3 regions of the Limosilactobacillus fermentum genome follow, and region 2 is predicted to be linked to each of the others. Evidence: a T-box and tRNA genes for the amino acid it is inferred to sense, from the RefSeq annotation. Region 2 holds a T-box; the other regions hold tRNA genes.
What was found. A T-box is a leader RNA that pairs with one kind of tRNA and senses whether it is charged. The one in region 2 lies ahead of ileS (isoleucine--tRNA ligase), so its partner is inferred to be a tRNA-Ile.
Positions count from the first base shown of each region.

Region 1: it encodes a tRNA-Ile, which carries the amino acid that the T-box ahead of ileS (isoleucine--tRNA ligase) is inferred to sense. The anticodon was not compared.
Region 3: it encodes a tRNA-Ile, which carries the amino acid that the T-box ahead of ileS (isoleucine--tRNA ligase) is inferred to sense. The anticodon was not compared.

Region 1 is NZ_CP040910.1:1,454,624-1,456,821, reverse strand. It holds rRNA gene FG166_RS07340 (16S ribosomal RNA) at 1-1,273, shown strand, start outside; tRNA gene FG166_RS07335 (tRNA-Ile) at 1,363-1,436, shown strand; tRNA gene FG166_RS07330 (tRNA-Ala) at 1,441-1,513, shown strand; rRNA gene FG166_RS07325 (23S ribosomal RNA) at 1,666-2,198, shown strand, end outside.
Region 2 is NZ_CP040910.1:689,003-691,200, forward strand. It holds gene FG166_RS03415 (YlmH family RNA-binding protein) at 1-350, shown strand, start outside; gene FG166_RS03420 (DivIVA domain-containing protein) at 375-1,061, shown strand; T-box leader at 1,081-1,295, shown strand; gene ileS (isoleucine--tRNA ligase) at 1,355-2,198, shown strand, end outside.
Region 3 is NZ_CP040910.1:222,334-224,531, reverse strand. It holds rRNA gene FG166_RS01050 (23S ribosomal RNA) at 1-627, opposite strand, end outside; tRNA gene FG166_RS01045 (tRNA-Ala) at 780-852, opposite strand; tRNA gene FG166_RS01040 (tRNA-Ile) at 857-930, opposite strand; rRNA gene FG166_RS01035 (16S ribosomal RNA) at 1,020-2,198, opposite strand, start outside.

The sequences.
Region 1 (2,198 bases), 770 kb from region 2:
CCAAGGCGATGATGCATAGCCGAGTTGAGAGACTGATCGGCCACAATGGGACTGAGACACGGCCCATACTCCTACGGGAGGCAGCAGTAGGGAATCTTCCACAATGGGCGCAAGCCTGATGGAGCAACACCGCGTGAGTGAAGAAGGGTTTCGGCTCGTAAAGCTCTGTTGTTAAAGAAGAACACGTATGAGAGTAACTGTTCATACGTTGACGGTATTTAACCAGAAAGTCACGGCTAACTACGTGCCAGCAGCCGCGGTAATACGTAGGTGGCAAGCGTTATCCGGATTTATTGGGCGTAAAGAGAGTGCAGGCGGTTTTCTAAGTCTGATGTGAAAGCCTTCGGCTTAACCGGAGAAGTGCATCGGAAACTGGATAACTTGAGTGCAGAAGAGGGTAGTGGAACTCCATGTGTAGCGGTGGAATGCGTAGATATATGGAAGAACACCAGTGGCGAAGGCGGCTACCTGGTCTGCAACTGACGCTGAGACTCGAAAGCATGGGTAGCGAACAGGATTAGATACCCTGGTAGTCCATGCCGTAAACGATGAGTGCTAGGTGTTGGAGGGTTTCCGCCCTTCAGTGCCGGAGCTAACGCATTAAGCACTCCGCCTGGGGAGTACGACCGCAAGGTTGAAACTCAAAGGAATTGACGGGGGCCCGCACAAGCGGTGGAGCATGTGGTTTAATTCGAAGCTACGCGAAGAACCTTACCAGGTCTTGACATCTTGCGCCAACCCTAGAGATAGGGCGTTTCCTTCGGGAACGCAATGACAGGTGGTGCATGGTCGTCGTCAGCTCGTGTCGTGAGATGTTGGGTTAAGTCCCGCAACGAGCGCAACCCTTGTTACTAGTTGCCAGCATTAAGTTGGGCACTCTAGTGAGACTGCCGGTGACAAACCGGAGGAAGGTGGGGACGACGTCAGATCATCATGCCCCTTATGACCTGGGCTACACACGTGCTACAATGGACGGTACAACGAGTCGCGAACTCGCGAGGGCAAGCAAATCTCTTAAAACCGTTCTCAGTTCGGACTGTAGGCTGCAACTCGCCTGCACGAAGTCGGAATCGCTAGTAATCGCGGATCAGCATGCCGCGGTGAATACGTTCCCGGGCCTTGTACACACCGCCCGTCACACCATGAGAGTTTGTAACACCCAAAGTCGGTGGGGTAACCTTTTAGGAGCCAGCCGCCTAAGGTGGGACAGATGATTAGGGTGAAGTCGTAACAAGGTAGCCGTAGGAGAACCTGCGGCTGGATCACCTCCTTTCTAAGGAATTAATCGGAAACCTACACATTGTCGAAACAGTGTTCAGTTTTGAGAGGTTTACTTCTCAAGATGATTTATCATCGCTTATTGGGCCTATAGCTCAGTTGGTTAGAGCGCACGCCTGATAAGCGTGAGGTCGGTGGTTCGAGTCCACTTAGGCCCATCATGGGGAATTAGCTCAGCTGGGAGAGCACCTGCTTTGCAAGCAGGAGGTCATCGGTTCGATCCCGATATTCTCCATTGCTAGCCGCAAGGTTAGCGAGTTTGTACTTTGAAAACTAAATAATATCAATTTCTAATAAAATTAAGAAAACCGAGAACACCGCGTTATTTGAGTTTTTAACGAATTATAATCGCATACTCAACTAACTTGACTGATCTACGATCAGTAAGGTTAAGTTATGAAGGGCGCATGGTGAATGCCTTGGTACTAGGAGCCGATGAAGGACGGGACTAACACCGATATGCTTCGGGGAGTGGTAAGTACGCTTTGATCCGGAGATTTCCGAATGGGGAAACCCAATCATCTTAGTCGATGATTACTTGAGCAGTGAATTCATAGCTGCCAAGAGGTAGACGCAGTGAACTGAAACATCTTAGTAGCTGCAGGAAGAGAAAGAAAATTCGATTCCCTGAGTAGCGGCGAGCGAAACGGGAAGAGCCCAAACCACTGAGCTTGCTCAGTGGGGTTGTAGGACTGAACTTTGGAGTTACCAAAGAATCAGGTAGTCGAAGTGGCTGGGAAGCCACACCAGAGATGGTGATAGTCCAGTAGACGAAACCTGGTTCTCTCCGTTCAGGATCCTGAGTACGGCGGGACACGTGAAACCCCGTCGGAATCCGCGAGGACCATCTCGCAAGGCTAAATACTCCCTAGTGACCGATAGTGAACCAGTACCGTGAGGGAAAGGTGAAAAGCACCCCG
Region 2 (2,198 bases):
TTGAACAGGTAACGTCAATCGGTAAAGCAAAGGTGCGCTTAGAAAAACGGGAATTGCAAGGGGCCCGGGTACCGCAAGAAGATTGGCAAGAACTCGTCACCACGGTCGCTTCCTTACGTTTGGATGCCGTGGTGGCGGCCAGTTTTAATTATTCAAGAAACCGGGCTAAGCAACTGATTGAACGCGGTCAGGTCCGGGTTAATTGGGAAGAAATTGACCGTCCGGATTATGAGTTAGCTAGCCGGGACTTGATTTCGGTTCGGCACGGCGGCCGGATTAAGGTGCAAGAGGAGCTTGGGCAAAACCGTCACGAGCGCACTAGAATTCGGTTAGCCGTCATCCATGCATAGTGGACAGCGATTGGAGGAACTAGAATGGCATTAACAGCGGAAAACATTACAAGCAAGAAATTTGATACGAAAATGCGCGGTTACAACCAAGCTGAGGTCGGGGCCTTTTTAAATGAGGTAGCGGCAACGGTGGCGGAACTAACTAGCCAAAACCGGGAATTGCAAGAAGAAGTTCGGGCCAACGAAGAGAAGCTCAAATACTTTGCCGACTTAAAGGACTCCTTGAACAAATCCATTTTGGTGGCTCAAGAGGCGGCCGATAAGGTTAAAAACAACGCTAAAAAGGAAGCCGAGATTACGGTTCGCGAGGCCCAAAAGCAGGCGACTGACATTGTGGCGGCCGCTAACGAAAAGGCTAACTTGGTGATCGAAAGGGCTGCTGCTTCCACCCGGAAGTTGACCACGGAAACCAATGACTTGAAGAAGCAAACCCGGATCTTCCGTCAGCGCCTGCAGGTAATGTTGGAATCCCAACTGGAAGTCGTTAAGTCAAGCGAATGGGACGAGCTGTTGGCCAACGATGATATTTCCCAATACGATGAAATCGAAAAGATTTTAGGATCCAATCTTGACAAAAATTCTGAGGGCAGTGTAGAATCTACTCCAATAGCCGAAGAACAACCGAGTAGTCAAGCACCGGCACCGTCAAACGCAGCGGAACCGGCTGCGGCTAAGACGGTCGTCATCTTCCCGGACGGGGAAAGCAAGTAGGCGAACATTAAAACGACGATTAAAAGCATTGATGGGAACCCGTACGAAACGTCGACGATTAAGCGAGCCGGTGGTTGGTGCAAGACCGGTATCAAGACCTTCAAGCAAATCATCCCAGAGCGTGGTACTGAAGCGAGTAAGGACCACCGGTTCATGACCGTTACCAAATGACAAAGCAAAAGGAGCAGTCCTTTTGAAATTTGGGTGGTACCACGAGTGCGTCTCGTCCCTTTGCGGACGAGACGCTTTTTGTTTTTAAGCGTTGGATTTTAACCAGAGAAGGGGGATTTAAGATGCGCGTTAAAGACACCTTAAACCTTGGTAAGACCAAGTTCCCAATGCGGGGACGGCTCCCGGAAACGGAAGCGCAGCGAGAAGCGCTGTGGGAAGAAAACAAGGTTTATGAACAACGACAAAAGTTAAACGAGGGCAAGCCAAGCTTTGTGCTTCACGATGGCCCTCCATACGCCAACGGGCCAATTCACATTGGTCATGCTATGAACAAGATTTCCAAGGACTTCATCGTTCGCTACAAGTCGATGACCGGCTACCGGGCTCCGTACGTTCCCGGTTGGGACACCCACGGGTTGCCGATTGAACACCAACTGACTAAGGCTGGCTACGACCGCAAGAAGATGAGCTTAACTGAGTTCCGGGACCTGTGTCAAAAGTACGCCTTGGAGCAAGTCGAAATTCAAAAGAAGGGCTTTAAGCGCCTCGGGGTTGCCGGGGAGTGGGATCACCCATACCTGACCCTGGCCAAGGAATTTGAAGCGGCCCAGATCAAGGTCTTTGGTGCCTTTGCTAAGCGGGGACTCTTGTACCAAGCTAAGAAGCCGGTTTACTGGTCTTGGTCTTCCGAATCCGCCCTGGCCGAGGCCGAAGTTGAATATCACGATGTCGTTGCGAAGACCGCCTTTTTCACCGAACAGGTTCAGGATGGCAAGGGACTGCTCGATTCCGATACTTACCTGGTGGGCTGGACAACGACGCCATGGACGATCCCGGCCTCTGAAGCGGTTGCCGTCAGCGCTGACTTCGAATACGCCCTGGTTCAACCGAGCGGCAGTGACCGTAAGTACGTGGTCGCAGCTAGCCTGCTGGGCGATTTAGCCCAGAAGTTTAACTGGACCGACT
Region 3 (2,198 bases), 470 kb from region 2:
CGCCGGTTCATTCTGCAAGAGGCACGCCGTCACCCATTAACGGGCTCCGACAGCTTGTAGGCACATGGTTTCAGGAACTATTTCACTCCCCTCCCGGGGTGCTTTTCACCTTTCCCTCACGGTACTGGTTCACTATCGGTCACTAGGGAGTATTTAGCCTTGCGAGATGGTCCTCGCGGATTCCGACGGGGTTTCACGTGTCCCGCCGTACTCAGGATCCTGAACGGAGAGAACCAGGTTTCGTCTACTGGACTATCACCATCTCTGGTGTGGCTTCCCAGCCACTTCGACTACCTGATTCTTTGGTAACTCCAAAGTTCAGTCCTACAACCCCACTGAGCAAGCTCAGTGGTTTGGGCTCTTCCCGTTTCGCTCGCCGCTACTCAGGGAATCGAATTTTCTTTCTCTTCCTGCAGCTACTAAGATGTTTCAGTTCACTGCGTCTACCTCTTGGCAGCTATGAATTCACTGCTCAAGTAATCATCGACTAAGATGATTGGGTTTCCCCATTCGGAAATCTCCGGATCAAAGCGTACTTACCGCTCCCCGAAGCATATCGGTGTTAGTCCCGTCCTTCATCGGCTCCTAGTACCAAGGCATTCACCATGCGCCCTTCATAACTTAACCTTACTGATCGTAGATCAGTCAAGTTAGTTGAGTATGCGATTATAATTCGTTAAAAACTCAAATAACGCGGTGTTCTCGGTTTTCTTGATTTTATTAGAAATTGATATTATTTAGTTTTCAAAGTACAAACTCGCTAACCTTGCGGCTAGCAATGGAGAATATCGGGATCGAACCGATGACCTCCTGCTTGCAAAGCAGGTGCTCTCCCAGCTGAGCTAATTCCCCATGATGGGCCTAAGTGGACTCGAACCACCGACCTCACGCTTATCAGGCGTGCGCTCTAACCAACTGAGCTATAGGCCCAACAAGCGATGATAAATCATCTTGAGAAGTAAACCTCTCAAAACTGAACACTGTTTCGACAATGTGTAGGTTTCCGATTAATTCCTTAGAAAGGAGGTGATCCAGCCGCAGGTTCTCCTACGGCTACCTTGTTACGACTTCACCCTAATCATCTGTCCCACCTTAGGCGGCTGGCTCCTAAAAGGTTACCCCACCGACTTTGGGTGTTACAAACTCTCATGGTGTGACGGGCGGTGTGTACAAGGCCCGGGAACGTATTCACCGCGGCATGCTGATCCGCGATTACTAGCGATTCCGACTTCGTGCAGGCGAGTTGCAGCCTGCAGTCCGAACTGAGAACGGTTTTAAGAGATTTGCTTGCCCTCGCGAGTTCGCGACTCGTTGTACCGTCCATTGTAGCACGTGTGTAGCCCAGGTCATAAGGGGCATGATGATCTGACGTCGTCCCCACCTTCCTCCGGTTTGTCACCGGCAGTCTCACTAGAGTGCCCAACTTAATGCTGGCAACTAGTAACAAGGGTTGCGCTCGTTGCGGGACTTAACCCAACATCTCACGACACGAGCTGACGACGACCATGCACCACCTGTCATTGCGTTCCCGAAGGAAACGCCCTATCTCTAGGGTTGGCGCAAGATGTCAAGACCTGGTAAGGTTCTTCGCGTAGCTTCGAATTAAACCACATGCTCCACCGCTTGTGCGGGCCCCCGTCAATTCCTTTGAGTTTCAACCTTGCGGTCGTACTCCCCAGGCGGAGTGCTTAATGCGTTAGCTCCGGCACTGAAGGGCGGAAACCCTCCAACACCTAGCACTCATCGTTTACGGCATGGACTACCAGGGTATCTAATCCTGTTCGCTACCCATGCTTTCGAGTCTCAGCGTCAGTTGCAGACCAGGTAGCCGCCTTCGCCACTGGTGTTCTTCCATATATCTACGCATTCCACCGCTACACATGGAGTTCCACTACCCTCTTCTGCACTCAAGTTATCCAGTTTCCGATGCACTTCTCCGGTTAAGCCGAAGGCTTTCACATCAGACTTAGAAAACCGCCTGCACTCTCTTTACGCCCAATAAATCCGGATAACGCTTGCCACCTACGTATTACCGCGGCTGCTGGCACGTAGTTAGCCGTGACTTTCTGGTTAAATACCGTCAACGTATGAACAGTTACTCTCATACGTGTTCTTCTTTAACAACAGAGCTTTACGAGCCGAAACCCTTCTTCACTCACGCGGTGTTGCTCCATCAGGCTTGCGCCCATTGTGGAAGA